2 regions of the Shewanella sp. Isolate7 genome follow, and region 2 is predicted to be linked to the other one. Evidence: predicted binding sites of a transcription regulator. Region 2 holds the regulator's gene; the other holds the start of a gene.
What was found. The regulator LexA, encoded in region 2, represses DNA repair genes until DNA is damaged. The targets are predictions, from matches to a motif close to TACTGTATNNNNATACAGTA.
Positions count from the first base shown of each region.

Region 1 (11,608 bases), on a different contig from region 2:
GCTTCTTTAAGCTCGGCACCCGGCGCATTGAGGATGTTAAGATCGACCGGGTTGATCACCCCTATACCGTGCGGAATTAATGTGCTTTCGCCCCATGACACCACCTGGTTACCGATACGAACGCTCAGTGGGTTAGCACCGTCGTTGAAATCGAAATCGCCATAGATGAAGGCATCTAACAGGCGCACATCTTTACACTGTACCTCAGAGGCTTCCGAGTCGGCGCAAGGATCATACTCCTTGCCGGTTATCGGGTCGCTGTAGCCATAACTGCCGTTGTTGGCCTTCTGATCGTAGAAGTACATGCCACGGGCAAACAGACCGAAATTTTCATACTTAAGTGACAGTTCATGCAATCCCTTGAACACCATTGAGGTTACGTCACCCTGAGAATAGAGCATGTTACTCAAGTCACCGTTGCTCGAGTAAGAACCCGGCTGAGCCCAAATCTCGGCCGAAGTATATTTAGTGTTACCGAATGCAGAATAATTTGACCAGTCGAAGCGCGGGTGATTCACCTTACCAATCTGATTATCCCAGTCTCGCTCCTCAACACGCCAGCTTGCACCGGCACTGAATGTTGAATCGAACGAGCCTTGCACTTCTCCCCAATCGAACGACACGGCTTGCACGCCTGATGTCGCTCCAATACTCAACGCTGCGACGATCCCCAAAGCTAGCGCTGACTTGTTAAAGCCATTTTTAACGTTTTTCATTTTAGCTCTTCTCCGTAACCTGCTGGATTCTTTGTTATAGGAATGGTGGCCAACATCTTGTTAGCGTACAGGTAACACCATTGTTACAGCATTTAGGGGTGATGAGCAAGGCGAAAAAACAGAAAATTACCTTGATATTTGTACACTTAAGCTAAAGGGCTTACATTAATTCAAACACACGATTTAAATCCTTTATAACAAGTCGTACCAGATGAAAAACGTCCGTTGAAAAAGCAAGCATAAACAGGTAATTAAACTTGTATCCTAGTGAGCTAAGGCAGAGATGAAACGAAATCACTCGTTTGAAGTATATACTCTAAAACCTTAAAGTTGGGTGAGGGAAACGAGTTGACCCTCATCATCGAGTTGTAGACGAAAGTACCCCCTGATACCGGAAGTTGTCAGAAAGGGTCTGAAGTGACGGGCGTGGATCCACAGTGTCTTACCAGAACTGTCTTTCACCTCAATCTTATCGATACTGCCTTGATAATAATTGAGAAACTCCTGGTAACTCACCTGCATGGGAAAGGTAAATATCATCATAATCTATCATCTAACAGTAAAGGGGGCGAGATGCCAAGCACCCCGCCCTCTCTATCTTAGGCCAATCGCTAACGCATAGGCTAGGCGCTTATCTAGCACCGTAATCTAAGGTCTTAAGCTAGCGCCTTAGACACCTTCTCATAGAGGTCTTTCGACAGATCCGGCAAGGCCAAAATCTCTTCCAGGGCTGCTCGCATCAGCTTCTGGCGCTGCTCATCAAACTTCTTAAACTGAATAAGTGGTGTGATGATGCGTGCCGCTACCTGAGGGTTCAGGGTATTGAGCTTGATGATCGCCTCGGTCAGGAAACGATAGCCGCTGCCGTCGATGCGATGGAACACCTCAGGATTGGCCGCCGCAAAGGCGCCTATCAAGGAGCGCACCCGGTTTGGATTGGCAAAGCTAAAGGCACTGTGTTGAGTAAGCTCTCGCAGCGCATCGCAGCGATCTTCACCCGGACAGCACGCCTCCAGCGTCAGCCATTTATCCATTACCAAGGGGGTGTCGGCCCATTTTTGCTGAAAATCTTGCAGCAGGCTGGTACGCAACTCAGACTGTTCGAGATTAAGCGCAGCCAGCGCGCCCAAGCTATCTGTCATGTTAGCTGCCTGCTCATATTGATGCTGCGCCAGGCTCTGATGCGCATCCGAGGTCTGTAGCAATAATCCCAGACAAGCATTCTTAAGGGCCCTTGCTCCGGCGCTGTAAAAAGATAAGAGCTCACGATAACGTGCCAGCAACTCATCTTCACAACCAGAGGCGATCTCCTCCAGCATAAATTCGCGGGCCGATGCCAGGGCATCGAGATCCACTCGGCTCACCTGCTCTACCAGGGTATTCAGGCTTGGGAACTTAAGTACCTCGGCGAGCAGCGCCTGATCCAGTTGCTCGTCTAGCAGCAAACCTTTGACGCCATCGACCAAACGAGGGTCGACGTACATCGCCTTTTGCGCCTTAAGGTGCGCCACATTCTGCCAAACCGCCTGACTAAAGAGTGCCGCCGAGGCCTCCCACTTAGCCACCTCGCTGCTGGCGTAACGCATCAAGTGGATAAGTTGATCCACGCAATAGTCGAAGTTGAGCCTCACCGGCGCAGAGAAGTTTTGCAGCAGCGAAGGCACAGGTTGCTCGCTCATGTCACTAAACACCAACTCTTGCTCTGCCTCTGTGATACTAAAGACCTGGCTAAGGAGCGAGCGGCCATCGCTGCCGATAAGCTCGAGATCGAGCGGAATATGCAGCGGCAACTTCTCACTCTGCTCCGGCGTCGGTGGCGTGTGTTGACGCAGACTCAGGCGATATTCCTGTTTTTCGGCATCATAGCGCTCCTCAACCGTGAGTTCTGGAGTACCAGACTGACTATACCAGCGTCTGAACTGAGTCAGATCCACACCGCTGGCATCTTCCATCGCCGCCACGAAATCATCACAGGTGACCGCCTGACCATCGTGGCGCTCAAAGTAACACTTCATTCCGGCCTGGAAGCCCTGCTCACCCAAGAGGGTATGCATCATGCGGATCACTTCTGCGCCCTTGTTATACACAGTGACGGTATAGAAGTTATTCATCTCAATCACAGATTCGGGACGAATCGCGTGGGCCATAGGGCCGCTATCTTCGGCAAACTGCTGGTTCTTTATGACCTTAATGGCGTGGATACGGTTGACCGCCCTTGAGCCCACGTCTGAGCTAAACTCCTGATCGCGAAATACCGTCAGGCCCTCTTTCAGGCTCAACTGGAACCAGTCACGGCAGGTGACACGGTTACCCGTCCAGTTATGGAAATACTCGTGCCCCACTACCGACTCGATGCCGTGGTAATCTTCGTCCGTTGCCGAGTCTTTGTCCGCCAACACATATTTAGTGTTGAACACGTTGAGGCCCTTATTCTCCATGGCGCCCATGTTGAAGAAGTCCACCGCGACTATCATGTAGATATCCAGATCGTATTCGAGATCGAAGCGGCTCTCGTCCCAGGCCATCGACTTCTTCAGCGAAGCCATGGCATGGTGCGCCTTGTGCAGGTTGCCTTTGTCGACGAAGACCTGCAGGGCCACCTCGCGGCCACTCTTGGTGGTAAAGCTATCGTCGAGCAGATCGAAGTCCCCAGCTACCAAGGCAAACAGGTATGCCGGTTTCGGGAAAGGATCTTCCCAGCAAACAAAGTGACGCCCACCTTCAAGATCGCCACGGTCGACGCGGTTACCGTTACTCAAGAGATAAGGAAACGCCGCCTTGTCGGCTTCGATACGCACCTTGTAGACCGCCAGTACATCGGGGCGATCCAGGAAATAGGTGATGCGTCTGAAACCCTCTGCCTCACACTGAGTACAATAGGCGCCATCAGACATGTATAAACCTTCTAACGCCTGGTTAGCCTGGGGATCCAGCTTAGTCACTATGGTCAGTTCGAAGTCAGCTAAGTCGGTTTCTATGCTTAACTGGCCATCGGTGACGCGATAATCATAAGTCTTACCATTAAGCAGTAGCTGGTTCACGCTCAGCCCTTCACCATCAAGCTCTAACGTCTGGGCGGCGTCGTTTAAACGCTTCACCTGACTCACCGCGGTGACCTGAGTATTGGCACCATCGAGCACGAAAGAGAGATCCACATGAGAAATCGTGAAATCTGGTGCGCGATAGTCTTTTAAATATTTGGCCTTAACCTGTGCCATTTAGATTCCCTCATCTGAAAAGATTATAAAAAAACGCGCCAATAGCGCGTTTTTAAAAAATTTGGCTCAATATTATTTCGCCTGGTTTTTAGCCACTCTTTCCATATCCACTAAATCCAGAGTGATATAGACTGTCTCGTCGAGAAATGCGTCCGGTGCCTTCACATCTTCTTCGGCATCATCCAGAGACTTAAGTGCCTCTAGCCCTGCCACCGCACGGCGCTCGTTGAGGCGAACAAGTTGTTTCTCATCGTTCGCTTCGCGCTCGGCCACGCGCTCTTTCTCTACCAGAGAGACGCTGGTTTCTTTGTGGCTCTTCTTAAACTCGGCAATATCTTGATCGATATAGCCAAATTCAACATCTTTCTTGATACGTTGCTGGTGACGCGAATCGAGGTTGGTCACTAGCTCGGGGGTGATATCCCCAAGCGTACCGTATTGAGCCACAGGCACCTTATCCCAAGGCAAGGCGTTGGCTTCCTCGGCTTCACCGTATTCACCCGGCTCGAGTGCACTCGGGAACGGAATATCCGGTGTCACACCTTTGAGCTGAGTGCTACCGCCGTTGATACGATAAAACTTGGCGATGGTGTACTGCACATGGCCGATAGGCTTGTCATACATATCATAGATGCGACCCAGGCTCTTATGCTGCTGCACTGTGCCCTTACCAAAGGTCGACTCACCCACGATAAGCGCGCGATCATAGTCTTGCAACGCGGCGGCGAAGATCTCTGACGCCGAGGCGCTGTAACGGTCTACCATCACGGTCAACGGACCGGAATAGGTCACACGGCCGTCGTTGTCGCGATTTTGCGACACCTTACCGTTAGCATCACGGATCTGCACCACTGGGCCTTGCTCGATAAACAGGCCTGTTAACAGCGTCGCTTCGGTTAATGCACCGCCGCCATTACCGCGCAGGTCGATAACAACACCTTCAACCTTGGCCTCTTTGAGTTTGACTAACTCTTTGGTGACATCTTGAGACAGATTCATGTAGAAACCTGGGATCTTAATCACCCCGACCTTGCGGCCGGCATAATTACCGGTTTCCGGCTCGATCACCTCAGAGGTCGCGGCGCGATCTTCTAAACGGATCTTGTCACGTACTATGGTCACATCGATTGGTTTGGCAGAAGAGCCGCCCTTCTTAGGCAGGATCTGCAGAATAACCTTACTGCCCTTAGGCCCTTTGATCAGCTCGACCACGTCATCCAGTCGCCAACCAATCACATCGACAATCTCTTTACCTTCCTGGCCGACACCCACGATGCGATCTTCCGGTGACAATTTTTCACTGTTGGCCGCAGGGCCGCCAGCCACCAGGCTCTTGATCACTGTGTAATCGTCATCCATCTGCAACACGGCGCCTATGCCTTCGAGGCTCAGGTTCATCTCCATCTGGAAACGTTCGGCGTTGCGTGGCGACAGGTAACTGGTGTGCGGCTCGACGCTGCGAGAGAAGGCGTTCATCACACCTTGGAAGACATCTTCACTCTTGGTCTGGCTAAGACGCTTGATAGCATTGTTATAGCGCTTCTCGAGCACCTTAACGATCTCATCCCAGTTTTTACTGGTCAGCTTAAGGTTTAAGGCATCGTACTTGACGCGTTGACGCCACAACTCATTAAGCTCGGCCTCATCTTTAGGCCATGCAGCATCCTCTCTATCATACTGATAGCTGTCACCTGGGGCGTTGAAGTCCATCTCCTTATCAAGCAAAGATAATGCGTAGGCAAAACGGTCATAACGGCGCTGTTGCACTATGTCGAACATCTTATAGGCGGCGGTGAGATCGCCGCTTTTCAGCATGTCGTCAAATTGAGTGGCGTAAGGCTTGAAACTGTCGATATCACTCTGAAGTAAAACATTACGGCGGTAATCGAGCTGCTTAAGATAACGCTCAAACACCTGCTCGGAGAAGGCATCGTCCAGATCGAATCTATGGTAATGAGAGCGAGTATACTTATCAGTTACTCGCTTGCTCGCTACTTTATGTTGCGGCTCTTGCGTTAGAGAGGGCAACTCGCTAGATGGAATACTGGGCGTCAGTGCCCATGCCGAGAATCCTACAAAGATGCTGGCAATGGATGCTGCCAGAGTGAGTTTTCGCATCAACAAGTTACTCCTTTTAAACGATGAACAGTTATAACAGGATATGCTCTACCGGGACTTTTACCGTCAATCCTGAATCTAACTGTACTTGAACATCTTCTTTCTTGATGTCCAGGACAACACCTGCAACAGGTGATTTACCTAGTTTGACACTCACACGTTGATTTGGTTTCAACTCGGTCAGTGTTGCCGGGGTTAAATCCTTGGCTTCAACCTGTGGCTTAGCCGCTTTAGGCGCTGGTTTGCTGCTGCGCTTAGGCTGTGGCTTCTTGAAGGCTTTCTTCTCAGACTTAGGACCAGGCTTCTCAGCCTTTTCTGCCGCCACTTTCGCTGCACGCTTTGCCTTAGCCTTCTCTTGACTCTCCTTCAGTGTAGCCTGTGCATGGTCAATATGCTCTTGCTCAAGCTCGCCACACTCATTGCCGTCGAGATCGACACGCTGTGCCCCAGCCTTAACCCCTTTCAGGTAACGCCAGCTACTGGTGTAACGGCGTAAGGCGATTCTTAATTGCGTTTTACTGACTTTAGAATCATCAGCTAACCTTTCAGCCAAGTCTTGAAACAATCCTATTTTTAGAGGCTTAGTTTCACCTTCAGCGATAAAGCATAAAGGAAATGTTTCATATAAATACGCAAGAATTGCGTTGGTGTCGGTCAACTTTTCTGTTGATTCCATCATTACTTCCACAGTTTAAAAGGGACTATCACCTCGCCGGGTTAACGTCGGCACTGGCGTGTCGTTCATATTGGTTAGACATCGGGTCGCTTATATGCCACTAGGCGGCGACCACGCAATCCAACATACCTTATCAATTACAGTCAATAAACGCCATGTATTCATTTCAACTAATGAAAATTCTCACGGCGTGTTTTTGAATTCATCAAGCGGCCTATTATAAGGGCGCGCCAGACGAAAGCGACCATCAATTGTGCAAAATTGGTTGTAGTTTAAGCAAATAAAGCCTTTTCCAGACTTTTTACGCAGGACTCTAGCCCCAATTGATCCGCCTCGTCGAAACGAGAGAAGGAGGGGCTATCGATATCGAGCACGCCGATCACCTGACCGTCACGGCGCAGTGGGATCACAATTTCCGAGTTACTGGCGGCATCACAGGCGATGTGGCCATCGAACGCATGGACATCTTCGATGCGCTAAGTGGTATCACTCTGGGCCGCCGTGCCACATACCCCCTTCCCCATCGGAATACGGGTACAAGCCACTTTGCCTTGGAAGGGGCCCAGCACCAGCTGATCACCTTGCAGCAGATAGAAGCCGACCCAGTTAATATCATCCAGATGCTCGTTGAGCAGCGCCGAGAAGTTTGCCATCGCCGCGACGAGGTTATCTTCGCCGCTAAACAGGGCTTCAACTTGACGGGTAAGCGTCGTGTAACAAGGTGTACTCATACAAATTTCCTAACAATTTATGTTTTCGTTTCAGCTTTCGTTTCTGCTTTCTTGGCGGGTTTCTTTGCCGGTGCAGCCTTAGTTGCGGGGCCGCCTTTCAAGAGTCCCATGAGCTGATCTTTATGTTCTGCCATGTAGAAACAAAGTTGTTCTAATGCATTTTCATCTAAGCCTAAATCAACTTGCTCAATAAAAGGAAGAAGATTATCCGCGATATCGAGCATCTTATCGTAGGCATCCGCCTCCTTCTTAGATGTGAATGTCATCTTCTCCACCCCTTCTCTGACTACGACAAATTTCGTTATAACTGCCATATTCGCCCTCGCACTGTTTTTATATACAGTTGTAGAATCTCATAAATACAACTTCTTATGCAAGTCTCAAACTTTATCTGTTAGAATCTGCGCAACTATTGGCGCCGGATTTAGGCGCCACCTTATTAGGTATTTCAATAGATTGACTATAGTAATATCTTATAGGCAATAGATTACTGGTCTATATCAAGAAATTCTCACTATTGATATAGCCTTAGATGACAGGAAGCGCCCCAGAACAGATATGAAAACAGAGGTGTTAGATAAGAGTATCGTTCTTTGCCGTGCTTGCGATCTGGTCGTGAGAAAACGCGCCTTGCCAACTGGGGGGCGGGCTCTCTGCCCACGCTGCCATACCAATCTCTATGATACCCCCTACTGCTCCGTCAATGGCATGTTAGCCCTGTGTATCACTGCGCTGGTGCTCTATTTCCCCGCCAACTTTTTTCCTGTGCTTGAGATGCATTTTCTCGGCAGCATTCGCACCACCACCATAGCCGGAGGCGCCATGGCCGTGGCCGCTCAGGGCTATTGGGTCGTGGGCATTGCCGTATTGGTGGCGGCGGTGATCGCCCCTGGCCTGCTTATCCTATCGATACTCACCCAGGTGCTGATCGTCAAATACCGACTCAAGATCCCTTTCTTTCGCAATATCTATAAGAAGCTGCTGAAGCAGCACAGTTTATTGGCGCAACTCTCCATGCTTGAGATCTACATGATCAGCATCTTCGTCTCGGTATTTCAGCTCTCAGATTACACCGACCTCTATTTCGGAGTAGGCACCTTCTGTTTCACCATGTTGTTTATCATGGTGATCTTCATGCAGCGGGAATATGACATAGAACATATGTGGAGCGTGCTGGATGAGTAAGCACAGCAGGCCTCCCCAGGGCGAATCATTGGGGCTGACCAACTGCCCTACCTGTAAGTTTCTGTGCCATCTCGATCAGGGCAGCTGTCCACGCTGCGGACAGGCGGTGCAGAGCCGGGATCGCACCAGTGTGCAGAAGAGCTGGGCGCTGCTGATCACCGCCGCCATCTTGCTGTTTCCGGCGAACCTCTACCCCATCACCATCATGACCAGTCAGGGGCAGGTACGCCAGGACACCATCTTCAGCGGCATCAACCACCTGGTGCACCTAGACCTTTTACCTATTGCCATTATTCTGTTTACCGCCAGTATCTTAGTGCCCATGTTGAAAATTTTTGGCCTGGCACTTTACCTGACGGCGATCAGCTATCGCCTGCCGATCTCGAAAAAAACGCTCATGGCAGGCTTTCATATCATCGAATGGATAGGTCGCTGGTCCATGCTGGATCTGTTTGTGATCTCCATTACCGCGGCGCTCATTAACATGGGACAGATTTGGGATGCCAAGCCGGCGCCGGCGGCCACCGCCTTCGCCTTGGTGATTCTGCTAACACAGCTGGCCGCAAAAGTATTAGACACGCGTTTACTCTGGGACCGATTGGAATCGAAAGATGACACAAATTGAAACACCAAAAGTCGTTAAGAAAAAACTCTTCTCTCCCATCTGGCTACTTCCTCTGATCGCTCTGGCCCTGGGAGCTTGGCTCGGGATCAAGAGCATTCGCGAGTCTGGCGTCGAGGTGCGCATCCATTTTCCCAGCGCCACGGGGATAGACGTGGGTAAGACGCTGGTCAGATACCAGGGCTTAACCGTGGGTAAGGTGGTTGATATCAGTATCGACGATCAACTCCAGGGCGTTTATGTGGATCTGCTGATGGATTACCGCTCGACCCCGTTCCTGCGTGATGAGACCAAGTTCTGGCTGGTGACCCCTAAGGCATCGATCACGGGTGTAGAAGGGCTAGACGCCCTCTTCTCGGGTAACTATATCGCCATCCAGCCAGGCGAAGGCGATTACAAGAACGAGTTTACCGCCGAAGATCAGGCCCCGCCGGTGGCGCCGGGCTCAGATGGTTTAATGATCGAACTCACCAGCCCTTCCCTCGGCTCTTTGGATGTGGGCTCACAGGTGTTTTACCGTCAGATCCCGGTCGGCAAAATAGTCAGCTATCGCTTGGTGAACGACGACAGCATCCTCTTTAACGCATACATAGAGAAGAAGTATGCCCACCTGGTAAAACAGGACTCACGCTTCTGGAATGTCTCCGGGCTGGCGCTGGACGCGTCACTATCTGGCATCAAGGTCAAGACTGAGAGCCTCTCGGCCATCCTCGCCGGTGGCGTCAGCTTCTCTTCACAAAGTAGCAGCGAGCAGGCGAACGTCAATCAGACCTTCACCATCTTCGAGGATAAAGAGCATGCCCTGGGCGGCATTAGCTTCAGCCTCACGGCCAATGACGCAGATAACCTAAGCACAGGCGCCGACATCGTCTATCGCGGCATCACCATAGGCCAGATCACCCATACCCAGCTGACCGAGTCGGGCGTGACCTTCGAAGCAAATATCGCCACCCAATATGCCGAGCTTCTCGGCACAGACAGTCAATTCTGGCTCGAAGGCGCCGATCTATCGCTTAGCGGCATCAAACATGCCAGCCGACTGGTTACCGGGAATGTGGTAGCCTTCATGCCCGGCAGCGGCGAACATCAGGCCAGCTACCCACTGCTGACCAAGGCCCCGCAGCACACACAGCCGCCGCTGTTGCTCAGCCTTAGCGCCGAGGAAAACCCAGGGATCAGCGCAGGCGCCGAGGTGCGCTACAAACAACTGCCCATAGGTCAGGTCGACGGCGTCGAGTTTAAACCTGACTTTTCCGGCCTGGCCTACCGCATCCAGATCTGGCCCGAATTTGCCAAGCTGATCCATCAGGGGAGCTACTTCGTTGCCGAATCGGCGCTGGCGATCGATGCCTCCCTGGACGGCATCAACGTCAATACCCGGGATCTGTCCACCCTCACCAAAGGCGCCATCAGCCTGATGCAGGGCCGCAGTAAGAAATTAGTCAATCCTAAGAGATCACTGCCGCTGTTTGCCAATGCCAAGCAGGCCGAGGGGTATCTGGCTAAGCAGAATCGCCTCAAGATAGTGCTTACCAGTCCGGATGGTGCCGGTCTCGCCGCCCACTCCCCTATCTACTATAAGAAGATGCAGATCGGTGAGGTGCAAGGAGTCAACTGGCGCGCCAGCAGCGAAGACTTTGCCATCGAACTGGGTATCGACAAGCAGTTTGCCTCGCTGGTTAAGCCAAGCACCATCTTCTGGCGTAACAGTGCCCTGAGCGTCGATGCCAGCCTAAATGGCGTCAAGCTGGATGTGGCGCCGCTAGAGGGCGCATTAAAGGGCAGCGTATCCCTTGGGCTACTGGACAAAGACGATATCGGGAACCAGAGCCACCTCTATGGCTCAGAGACCTTGGCCCGCGCTAAGGCAACCCCCATCAGCATAGTGTTCGATGCCAGCACACGCCTGAGTGCCCACGCGCCGATCCGCTATCAGGGCCATCAGATAGGGCAAGTCGAGAGGGTTAAACTATCCCAAGACTTGCACAGTGTCAGCGTCGACGCCTACCTCTATGGCGACTACGCAGCGCCTTTCCTGGCCGACGATGCCCAATACTTTATCGTCGACGCCAATATCTCCCTCTCAGGCATCACGGCCGCCGAGACCCTAATTACCGGCCCCTACGTGTTCGTGCTACCGGGTGAGAGTGGCAACACAGTGCATGACTTTATGGGCAGCGTCGAGTCCCCGGCATTACTCGCCCAAGACGCACTCACCTTCACTCTGGTGGATGACAACCTGGGCTCGGTTAAGATAGGCACCCCTATCATCTTCCGCGGTATCAAGATAGGCGAAGTCAAGCAGGTACAACTATCCGCCACTGGCACCCAGGTCGAGATGA
Region 1 is NZ_JAKEVJ010000031.1:17,504-29,111, reverse strand. Features, by position in the region: gene L1D47_RS09825 (DUF1302 domain-containing protein) at 1-716, opposite strand, end outside; gene L1D47_RS09820 (DUF2835 domain-containing protein) at 1,041-1,256, opposite strand; gene pepN (aminopeptidase N) at 1,373-3,934, opposite strand; gene prc (carboxy terminal-processing peptidase) at 4,007-6,052, opposite strand; gene proQ (RNA chaperone ProQ) at 6,084-6,728, opposite strand; partial or broken gene L1D47_RS09800 (GAF domain-containing protein) at 7,001-7,459, opposite strand; gene L1D47_RS09795 (YebG family protein) at 7,477-7,773, opposite strand; gene L1D47_RS09790 (paraquat-inducible protein A) at 8,018-8,644, shown strand; gene L1D47_RS09785 (paraquat-inducible protein A) at 8,637-9,269, shown strand; gene L1D47_RS09780 (MlaD family protein) at 9,256-11,608, shown strand, end outside.
Region 1: L1D47_RS09795 (YebG family protein) is a predicted target of LexA. The motif match lies at 7,785-7,804, and genes of this name have one in related genera.

Region 2 (11,608 bases):
TGGCGAATGGCCTCCTCGATACTTATCCCGGGAGCAAAGAGCTTATCGTCCAGCGCCAGACACACCAGGCCATGCACGCCCCCCCACAGGGCTCGGCTCGCCAGTAATCGTTGCTCACCGGATAGCTCGGGCAACAGCTCGCCCAGGCAAGACTCTATCAAGGCAAACAGCTGCGCAATAAGCCGGGCATGATGCTCGCTCAGCCCCAGCTCATCGGTTGCCTTAAGCTCGAAGATCAGCTGAAAGGCTCTAGGCTGCTCGAAGGCAAATTGCTGGTAGGCGTTGGCCATTGCCTCGAGTGGATTCGAGTCATAGGCTTGAGAGACTTGTGCATTAGAAGCCAGGCGCTGGTATAGCTGATCCAGCGTCAACTCGGCGACGGCTAGCAGCAGACCCTGATAGCTCCCGAAGAGATTCACCAGGGTGCTGGGCACATAGCCGACAACTTGAGCCACCTTGCGCAGGCTCAGGCTATCGAGTGGCTCGACCGCCAAATGCTGCAGCACGGCGGCGATTGCCATCGCCCGAATCTCATCATGAGTATGTTCCTTACGTCTTGCCATCTCGGCCCCATCCCTCTGTCAATTTGCGTTCAAGTTACCAGCAAGCAAAATAAAAAACAACGTTCATAATAAGATTATTTTTCGGCGACCAGAATAAAGAGGGAAATTTATCGGCAGAGTGTCATGAGAACTCTGTCTTCGTCTGGACCGAAGTAGTCGGCCTCCAGCCCTTGCTCAACAAAGCCTAACCTGGCATAGAGGTACCTGGCAGGATTATCCGGCGCCACGGTGAGCTTCACCTGTGTCACGCTAGCGGGTAGCGCGCTTAAGGACTCTACAATCAAACGCCTGCCTATGCCTCGCCCCTGAGCAGCACTATCGACGGCGACCGAGAGGATCCAGGCACTGTCTACCCGTTCGCTCCTGGCCAGCAGTATGTAGCCCAGTAGACATTCGTTTTCGTCACAAGCGACTCGCAGGCCGCTTGGCCAGCAGTCGAAACTCTGGCGAAAGAAGAAGTCTGGATAGGCATGAGCACCAAATAGTCCCTGCTCCAGACGATAGAGCGCCTGCAGCTGGTGCTTACCAGCCGCCTTGATAGAAATATGAGGGAGATTATTCACGGGTTAACAGCTCGTCCCATGGCAGGTGGGTCGATCCCACGACGATAAAGTTGGGATTCTCCAAGGATTCACGCTCGTTATAACTCAGTGGCTGTAGCTCGAGATCCATCACCTGGCCGCCTGCCTCTTCGATAATGATCTGCGCCGCGCCCGTATCCCACTCACCCGTAGGACCGATACGCACATAACAGTCGGCGCGGCCTTCCGCCACCAGACAGCTCTTAAGCGCCGCACCGCCCAGCACCACTAGCTCGCAGTGTTTGGGATGATTGAAAAGCTTCAATACTGACTGGGGATCCTGACGACGACTCACCGCCAGGCGCAAACAAGGCTCATCGTCTGTGGTGAGCTGTTTGCTGGCGATACGCACCTCGCCCTTGCTGCTGCGCTTATAGGCGCCCAGCCCCGCAATGGCGTAATAGACCACGCCCGTCATAGGCACATAAACCACGCCCATGATAGGGCGATTGTGCTCGACTAGGGCGATGATCACCGAGAAGTCACCGCTACCGGCAATAAACTCGCCTGTGCCATCTAGGGGGTCGACTAACCAGTAGCGCTGCCAGTCGGCGCGCTCGACGTAGGGGATATCGGCATCTTCTTCGGATAAAACCGGGATCTCAGGGGTGAGACTGTTAAGCTGGGAAGCGATGATCTTATGGGCCGCGATATCGGCAGAGGTCACCGGGGTATTGTCGGATTTCACCTCTTTGTCAAAACTGCCCTCGAGGTAGATCCCTTTAATGGCTTCTCCCGCCTCGATGGCAATCGAAATCGCCTGCTCAACATACTCTTCTGGCTTCATCACAACTCCAACAGCCTACATCTGGCAATGCCTAATATGATAATTCGGATTAACTACTTTAGTTTTAGATGTTTCTGTGCCAAAAACAAGGCGCTAACGCTTCGAGATTCGGAAAAGTCATCTTCTAATAACAACTCAGACCACTGGCTCAATGGCCAGCGCACCAGCTCTATGGGTTCGGGCTCGTCACCCTGCAATCGGCTCTCGTACAGATCCTCGGCAACGAAGATCTGCATCTTGCTGGCAAAGTAGCCCGGCGCTAGGCTCAGCTCCATCAGATGGGTCAACTTACGGGCACCAAAGCCGATCTCCTCCTGCAGCTCTCGGTTGGCCGCCTGGGCATGGGTCTCGCCTGGATCCACCAAGCCTTTGGGAAAGCCCAGCTCGTAACTATGGGTGCCTGCCGCATATTCGCGTCCCAGCAGGAGTTCCTCGCCATGCACAGGCACCACCATCACGGCGCCGCGGGTATTACCCTTCATGCGCTCATATTGACGCTCAACCTGATTCGAAAATTTTAAATGCACCTGCTCTATCTGAAACAGACGGCTCTGGGCAACAACTTCGGCATGTAGGATCTGCGGCTTTTTGTCCGACATTGAACTTCCTGAAAAATGGCGTTTGCTTAACCACTCAATCTTACTATGATGGGCCTAATCCACAACTCAAACCAAGGAATTTTTTTACTACCTTTATGTTTCCCTGGAATAAGATAGACACCGTATTGTTAGACATGGACGGTCCCCTGCTGGATCTGCATTTCGACAACCACTTCTGGCTCAGCCTGGTGCCTCAGGCCTTGTGTCAGCAGCGGCAAATTCCACCGACCGAGGCCCAGCAACTGGTAGAAAGCGCCTATGCCAAGGTCTTCGGCACCCTGGAGTGGTATTGCCTCGAATATTGGCAACAGGAGTTGGGCCTGGACATTCTGGCGCTGCATCACACCCTGGTCGACAGGATCCAGCTGCGTCAGGACAGCATGCCCTTTCTCGGCACGCTCGCCAAATACGGCAAGCGGCGCATCTTAGTCACTAACGCCCATCCCCACAGTCTGGCGTTGAAGCTCAAACATACCGAGCTGGCTAACGGGTTAGACGAGATGCTCTCCAGCCACACGACCGGCTATCCCAAGGAGCATCCCGAGTTCTGGCGTCACCTGTTTAATGAGTTTTCCCTGGATCCCAGCCGCTGCCTGTTTATCGACGACAGTGAGCCCATTCTACTGGCGGCCCAAAAAGCCGGCGTAGGCTATCAGCTAGGGATCAAGAACCCCGACAGCCAAAAGCCGCACAAGCAGTTTGCCGACTTCCCGGCCATCGACGATTACCATCATCTACTCGTCTCCCTGGAACAGGCTCAACGAGACTAGCCGCCTGCGCTTTACGCGTTAATCGCTTGATGCGACTGGCAGAAAATCTGGTTAATACTTGCACTGTATAAAATACTGTATATACTGACAGGTACTGTATGGAAAGACAGGATTAATCATGAGACCCTTAACCCCGAGACAAGCCGAGATTTTAGATCTGATTAAACGCAATATTGCCGACACCGGCATGCCGCCTACCCGTGCGGAAATTGCGCGTCGCTTAGGCTTTAAGAGTGCCAATGCTGCCGAGGAACACCTCAAGGCGCTGGCCAAGAAAGGTTGCATCGAGATCATGCCCGGCACCTCACGCGGCATTAAGCTGACCCAAGAGGAAGAGCCTGAAGATCTCGGTCTGCCTCTCATTGGCCAAGTCGCCGCCGGTGAGCCAATCCTGGCTCAGGAGCATGTGGAGCAACACTATCAGGTTGACCCAAGCATGTTCCGCCCCAGCGCCGACTTCCTGCTGAGGGTCAAGGGGGACAGTATGAAGGATATCGGCATTCTCGAAGGCGATCTGCTGGCGGTACATAAGGTCGAACAGGCCAGAAACGGTCAGATCATCGTTGCCCGTGTGGAAGACGATGTCACGGTTAAGCGTTTCGAGAAGCGTGGCAGCACTGTGTTCCTTCATGCAGAAAACGAAGAATATTCCCCTATCGTCGTCGATCTCACCACTCAGAGCCTGAGTATAGAAGGCCTGGCCGTTGGCGTTATTCGAAATGGAGACTGGCAATGAACAACCTCATGGGCATGGCGCCACGCCATCCAGGGCTGTGGGTCGATCTCGACAGCTCGCTTAAGCGCGGCGATAGAAACACTATCTCGACGACGGCAAGTTCGACTCAGGGCAAACAGGAACTTCAGGCTCTCACTCCTGAACTGGCCAGACTCAGTCAGCAGGGGCAGTGGGTGGTGCTGATCAGCCCACCAAACATAGGCTACAAACAGATGCTGGCCGACGGCGGTGTTCGCATGGATCGTATATTACTTGTGCACACCAAGGATGAGGTCGAAACTCTGTGGGCGATGGAAAAAGCCCTCACAAGTGGTACATCCAGTGCGGTGATCTGCTGGGCGCAAACCTTGGATGCCCGTGATAGTCGTCGGCTACAGATCGTCGCCAAGAATACCCGCGCGTTAGGAGTAGTGATCGAAGATGCGAACGGTCACTTACCTGCCAGCCCGTTTTCCCAAGAGGATCGCAGCGATCAGCCCTCGAATCTGTTTAGCTCGCTACACTGATCATCCTCGCACTACCTTTCCATACAGACGCCCCGCAAGGGGCGTTTTTGTGTCTGTTTTGTTTAGCAAAATAAAATAAAAGTGATCTTGATCAATATTTAAACAGCCATTAAGTTAGTAATAGATATCAACGATTATTTGTTATATCGCACAATTTGGTTGTCGGCTTGAGCGGCGAAAATAATCCTGTAACACCTCGCCCACGGAAGCTGAAATTGGTCTGATATATTCAGCCGTAAGTGCAAGCGTGGTCACCACCAACAGAACAAGAGTTTCACCACCGACGCACTTTGAAGTCATCGTTGCTTTTTTGGGAACTGAAGAGTTTGCATAGAGCCGAGACATACTGTGTGGCTCTTCTTTGTAGTTGCCTTCGCAATTGACAGAGGAGAAGTCTAGTGAAGCAAGTGTTGTGTTGTTTGCTGGCGTTGCTATTTACGCCCACCATACTCGCAGCAGATATGCCCCTGAATATGACATCAGGGGTCACAGAGATCAGTAATAAGGTGTTTAGCCTGCATATGACGATTCTCTATATCTGTTGCGCCATAGGCCTGGTCGTCTTTGGCGTGATGATCTACTCCATCATCAACCATAGGCGTTCTAAGGGTGCCGTCGCGGCAAACTTTCATGAGAGCACTAAGGTAGAAATCGCCTGGACGATCGTACCTTTTGTCATCTTGATCCTTATGGCCATCCCAGCCACCAAGACACTGATCGCCATGGAAGATCCCAGCAATGCCGATCTCACCATTAAGATCACAGGCTCCCAATGGAAATGGCACTACAGCTACTTCGATCAAGACATTAGCTACTACAGCCTGCTCGCCACTCCCAGAGAACAGATAGAGGGCAAGGAGGACAAAGGCGAACACTACCTGCTGGAAGTCGACAAGCCGCTGGTGCTACCGGTCAATCGTAAGATCCGTTTCCTGATGACCTCAGAAGATGTGATCCACTCCTGGTGGGTCCCCGCCTTCGCGGTAAAGAAAGATGCAAACCCAGGCTTTATCAACGAAGCCTGGACCCGTATCGACAAGCCCGGCATCTATCGGGGGCAATGCGCCGAGCTCTGCGGCAAAGACCATGGTTTCATGCCCATCGTGGTGCAGGTACTCTCGGAAGCCGATTTCGATAACTGGATTGTAGAACAGGAGGCCAAGGCCAATGCGGCCGCCGCCGAGGCTCAGGCCGCCCTGTCTAAGACCCTGTCGAAAGATGAGCTGATGGCCCAGGGTGAGCAGGTCTATATGGCCCGCTGCGCCGCCTGCCACCAGCCAAATGGCGCCGGCCTGCCGGGTGTATTCCCCTCGCTCATCGGCAGCCCAATCATCAAAGGCCCTGTCGCCGATCACCTCTCTGTGGTGCTACACGGTCGATCTGGCACGGCGATGCAGGCCTTCGCGCAGCAGTTGACCGCCACAGAAATTGCCGCCGTGGTGACCTACGAGCGTAATGCCTGGGGCAACGACAGCGGCGATATGGTTCAGGCAGCCGACGTTAACCAGGCAAGCTCAGGTGCGCCAAGCGGCACAGATGCCGGTACAAATGCCGAGACGGCTCAACCGACACCTCCACCAGCAGCCACAACGACCGAGTCAACCGAGCCGGCCTCCTCTAATGATGACGCTAAAGCAGTGGTTTTAGACGACCTCAGCATGGATGAGCTGATGGCTAAGGGCGAGCAGGTTTACCTCGGCCACTGCGCCGCCTGCCACCAGGCCACAGGCATGGGTCTGCCGGGCGCCTTCCCGGCACTCAAGGGCAGTGCCATCGCCACAGGGCCCGTTGATAACCACATCGACATAGTGCTTCACGGCAAGCCGGGTACCGCCATGCAGGCCTTTGCCAGCCAGTTAACGCCTCAGGAACTCGCTGCGGTGATCACCTTTGAGCGCAACGCCTGGGGTAATAACACAGGCGATATGGTTCAGGCAACAGACGTCAATCAAGCAGGTCAATAGGGAGGCATTATGAATGCAATAACGCGTGAAGCAGATATGGATGCCACTCATATTGGCGAACATTCGACCCACCATGAGGAGCATCCCACGGGAATAAAACGTTGGCTGTTTACCACCAACCATAAAGATATCGGTACCCTCTACCTCTGGTTTAGTTTCATCATGTTCTTAACCGGCGGCGCCATGGCCATGGTGATCCGTGCCGAGCTATTCCAACCGGGTCTGCAACTGGTGGAGCCTAACTTCTTCAACCAGATGACCACGGTACATGGTCTGATCATGGTATTTGGCGCCGTGATGCCAGCCTTTACCGGCCTGGCTAACTGGCTGATCCCTATGATGATAGGGGCGCCAGACATGGCCCTACCCCGCATGAACAACTGGAGCTTCTGGATCTTGCCCTTCGCCTTTGCGATCCTGATTAGCTCGCTGTTCATGGAAGGTGGCGGCCCTAATTTTGGCTGGACCTTCTATGCCCCGCTGTCGACGGCCTATAGCCCGGACAGTACGGCCTTGTTTGTCTTCTCGGTACACATCATGGGGATCAGCTCCATCATGGGCGCCATCAATGTGATCGTCACCATAGTCAACATGCGCGCCCCCGGCATGACTTGGATGAAGCTGCCACTGTTTGTCTGGACCTGGCTGATCACCGCCTTCCTGCTGATCGCCGTGATGCCAGTGCTCGCCGGTGTGGTCACCATGGTACTGACAGACAAGTTCTTCGGCACCAGCTTCTTCGATGCCGCCGGCGGTGGTGATCCTGTGATGTTCCAGCATATCTTCTGGTTCTTCGGCCACCCCGAGGTCTATATCATGATCTTGCCATCCTTCGGCATCATCTCGGCCATAGTACCCGCCTTCAGCCGCAAGAAACTGTTTGGCTACTCCTCCATGGTATACGCCACCGCCAGCATCGCGATCCTCTCGTTCCTGGTCTGGGCGCACCACATGTTTACCACAGGGATGCCTGTGTTCGCCGAGCTCTTCTTCATGTACTGCACCATGCTGATCGCCGTACCGACCGGGGTGAAGGTATTCAACTGGGTCGCCACCATCTGGCGCGGCTCACTTACCTTCGAGACCCCCATGCTGTTCTCGCTGGCCTTCATCATCCTCTTCACCATAGGCGGCTTCTCCGGGCTGATGCTGGCCATCACGCCGGTGGATTTCCAGTACCACGATACCTACTTCGTCGTGGCTCACTTCCACTATGTACTGGTGTCGGGCGCCATCTTCTCCATCATGGCGGCGGCTTATTACTGGCTGCCTAAGTGGACGGGACACATGTATAGCGAGAAGCTCGGCAAGCTGCATTTCTGGTGCTCCGTCATCTCGGTGAACGTGCTCTTCTTCCCCATGCACTTCCTGGGGCTGGCAGGCATGCCGAGACGTATTCCGGACTACTCGATTCAGTTTGCCGATGTTAACCAAATTGTCTCTATCGGCGGCTTCGCCTTCGGCCTGTCGCAACTGATCTTCCTGGTGGTGGTGATCAAGTGCATTCGCGGCGGTGAGGCAGCACCCAGCAAGCCGTGGGATGGCGCCGAAGGTCTGGAGTGGACCCTGCCGAGCCCGGCCCCCTACCATTCATTCTCGACACCACCCGAGGTGAAATAGCATGACGGACACTAAGGCGTACTCCAACCGTAAGCTGATCGGCCTATTGCTACTAGGTTGCGTGGGCATGTTTGGCTTCGGATTCGCCTTGGTACCCCTATACGATGTGCTATGTGAAAAATTAGGCATCAATGGTAAGACGCAATCGACCGCCGCCGAATATAAGGCGGTGACCATAGACACCAGCCGTACGGTAACGGTCGAATTTATGGCTCAGACTCAGAAAGATATGCCCTGGGTCTTCGCCCCCGAGATGAAACGTATTCAGGTGCATCCGGGTGAGGTGGTCCGCACTCAGTTTCACGCCAAGAACCTCTCGGCGCAGCAGATTGTCGGACAGGCGATCCCCTCTGTCTCTCCGGGTCAGGGCGCGGCCTACTTCCACAAGACGGAGTGCTTCTGCTTTAACCAGCAAAGACTCGAAGCCAATGCCGATGCGCAATTACCCTTGATCTTCTACGTCGATACCGAGCTGCCCGAGCAGATCTCGACACTGACCCTCTCTTATACGCTATACAACATCACCGACAAGGGGTACGTAGGTGATGTTGAGCAAGGAGCTGCGAAATGACAAGCAAACATGAACATTACTATGTCCCCGCCCAGAGTGCCTGGCCCATCATAGGTGCCTTCGGCCTCTTCCTGATCGCCTATGGCGCCGGCAGTTATGTACAGCAGTTACAGACGGAACAAACCAGTGGTGGCTATATCCTCACCGCAGGCATCGCCGTTATCCTCTACATGGTCTTCGGCTGGTTTAGGACCGTGATCGGCGAGTCCATGTCTGGCCTCTATTCCAAACAGATGGACCGCTCCTTCAGGCAGGGCATGAGCTGGTTTATCTTCTCCGAGGTGATGTTCTTTGCCGCCTTCTTCGGTGCCCTGCTCTATGCCCGCACCATTGCCGTGCCTTGGCTCGGCGGCGCCTCTAACAATGCCATGACTCACGAGGTACTCTGGCCCAATTTCCAGGCGGTTTGGCCCCTGGTGACCACACCGGACGGCACCAAGACGGAAGCCATGGGATGGACGGGCCTGCCCCTCTACAACACCATCATACTGCTGACCTCGTCGGTCACCCTGCACTTCGCCCACGTGAGCCTGGAGAAGAGTAAACGCACCGCGCTCACCCTCTGGCTGGGGATCACTATACTCTTAGGTCTCGCCTTCCTCTTCCTCCAGGCGAAAGAGTATGCCCACGCCTATCAGGAGATGGGGCTGACCCTCTCCTCCGGCGTCTATGGCAATACCTTCTTCCTGCTCACTGGATTTCACGGCATGCACGTGACCCTGGGAACCATCTTCCTGTTCGTGCTCTTCTTGCGGGTATTAAAGGGGCATTTCACGCCTGATAAGCATTTCGCCTTCCAGGCGGGCAGTTGGTATTGGCACTTTGTGGATGTGGTCTGGCTATGCCTGTTCGTATTCGTCTATGTCCTCTAAGGAGGCTAGTGATCGCCTATTAATAGGGTCTGGGATTTGGGGTGATCACCCCAAGTCCCAGGGCTATCAACAGCAAGAGCACCACCAGCACAGAGAAAAGCACGCGCCGCCCCAGATACTGACTCATGGGCGCCTTACTTTCTCCCTTCACCAAGACAAATAGGGCCCGGCCAAGATTAAAGATAATGAAGACCAACAGCAGTACTAAAACGACTTTAAACAGCAATATTTCGCTCATGAAGGCTCCCACAATTCGCGGCGGCACGATTTTTCTCGTTTTAGTTACTTTGCTGGTATTCACCATCTTGGTCAAGTTGGGGCTGTGGCAGCAAGGCAGAGCCGCCGAGAAGCAGGCACTGCAACAGGCGCTCGAACTCAAGCAGGCCGCCACGCCGCTGGATTATCGGCAACTACTTAGCCTAGCCGAGCACGAATCCCTCACCGGATACCGATTGGAGGTCACCGCGACGCCTATAGACGCCCCCGCCATACTGCTGGATAACCAGGTCTACGAGGGTCGCGTCGGCTATCTGGCCTATCAGGTGATGCGTGTCGAAGCCGATGCGCCTTTACTAATGATCGAACTCGGCTTCATCGACAGTGGCCTAGACAGACAAAAGTTACCCCAAATAACCCGAATAAGTCAGACGGTGACATTAAGCGGGCGTGTCTATCAGAGGGCTAGTAACCCCTTGAGCCGACATCTACTGGCCGAAGTGGGCGCTCCCATGCGAATTCAAAACCTTAACCTGACCGAGCTATCTCAGCAGCTAGGCATGCCGTTGGCCCCCGCCATACTGCAACCCGAGGCGATACCGGGCGGCGCACTGCCACATCCCTGGCAGCCGATCCCCATGAGTGCACAGAAACACCAGGGCTATGCCCTGCAGTGGTTCTCCATGGCGACTGTCTTTCTAATACTCATGACTTACCTTCTGATATTTAAGGGAAAAATAAGAAATCCAGTGAAAACGAATGAGTGTCGTAACTTGTTGCGTAAAGACATCTGACCCTGTAGGTTAATCAATAGGCACCTTGATAAAGACGGTGCCTACCCAGGTAAATGGTCACTTCCTAGCCGTCTCGGGGAGTTGATATTTTTCGGTGTCTGGCGCGTGCTAACCCATAAAATAATCAACCAGAGGATTAAGATGAGATCCCCAAAGAGCCGAGGCGCAAAACCCCTAATTATCTTACTGCTGGTCTTTGTCTTGCCCGTGGCGGTAGCAAAACTGGTGCTGAGTCTGAACCTCTATCATGGCGGCGCCACCAACAAGGGGGAGCTTCTGCCGCCCGACACCAACTATGCCCGCCTGGCCATGACCAATCCCATGCCCAAACACTGGCAGATGATCTACCTGCTTCCGGCACAATGCGATCAGGCCTGTATGAACCGACTCTACATACTGCATCAGAGCCAGATCGCCCTGGGGCGAGACCAGCACAGGGTCAATCCCATTATATTATTGCAAGCTGACAGCGATCTCATGGCGCTGCAGGAGAGTGAGTTCGACTTCACCACGGCCCAGGCCACCGAGGCGGTCAGCCAGATGCTGACCCGGGAGGAGATCATCATAGTGGATCCGCTGGGTTCGCTGGTGATGCGCTACCCCCAGGTTGAAGATGAACAGGCCCAGCTGATGCTCGGCAAAGCGTTGATCGCCGACTTAAGAAAGATGCTTAAACTGTCGAGGGTCGGCTAATGCAGATGACATCGGTACTGAAACTCACCTTAGTCTTTACCCTGTGCGTGATCTTAATGGGGGCCTACACCCGACTCTCGGACGCCGGCCTAGGCTGTCCCGACTGGCCGGGCTGCTACGGCATGATCAAGGTGCCCACCCAGAGCCATGAACTGGCCAAGGCCCAGGACAGCTTTCCCGAACATACGGTAGAACCAGAGAAAGCCTGGCTGGAGATGATCCACAGGTATATTGCCGGCACCTTAGGCCTACTGGTCGCCTTCATCCTCTTCATCAGTTTCAGGCAGCCCGACGCCCCTAAGAAGCTCCCCAGCTTTATCGCCCTATTGATCCTGT
Region 2 is NZ_JAKEVJ010000010.1:9,615-21,222, forward strand. Features, by position in the region: gene L1D47_RS03715 (TetR-like C-terminal domain-containing protein) at 1-563, opposite strand, end outside; gene L1D47_RS03720 (GNAT family N-acetyltransferase) at 671-1,126, opposite strand; gene cysQ (3'(2'),5'-bisphosphate nucleotidase CysQ) at 1,119-1,931, opposite strand; gene nudE (ADP compounds hydrolase NudE) at 1,985-2,530, opposite strand; gene yrfG (GMP/IMP nucleotidase) at 2,626-3,300, shown strand; gene lexA (transcriptional repressor LexA) at 3,419-4,036, shown strand; gene L1D47_RS03745 (SulA-like leucine-rich domain-containing protein) at 4,033-4,542, shown strand; gene coxB (cytochrome c oxidase subunit II) at 4,941-6,506, shown strand; gene ctaD (cytochrome c oxidase subunit I) at 6,543-8,126, shown strand; gene L1D47_RS03760 (cytochrome c oxidase assembly protein) at 8,128-8,697, shown strand; gene L1D47_RS03765 (cytochrome c oxidase subunit 3) at 8,694-9,569, shown strand; gene L1D47_RS03770 (DUF2909 family protein) at 9,589-9,807, opposite strand; gene L1D47_RS03775 (SURF1 family protein) at 9,806-10,579, shown strand; gene L1D47_RS03780 (hypothetical protein) at 10,721-11,272, shown strand; gene L1D47_RS03785 (COX15/CtaA family protein) at 11,272-11,608, shown strand, end outside.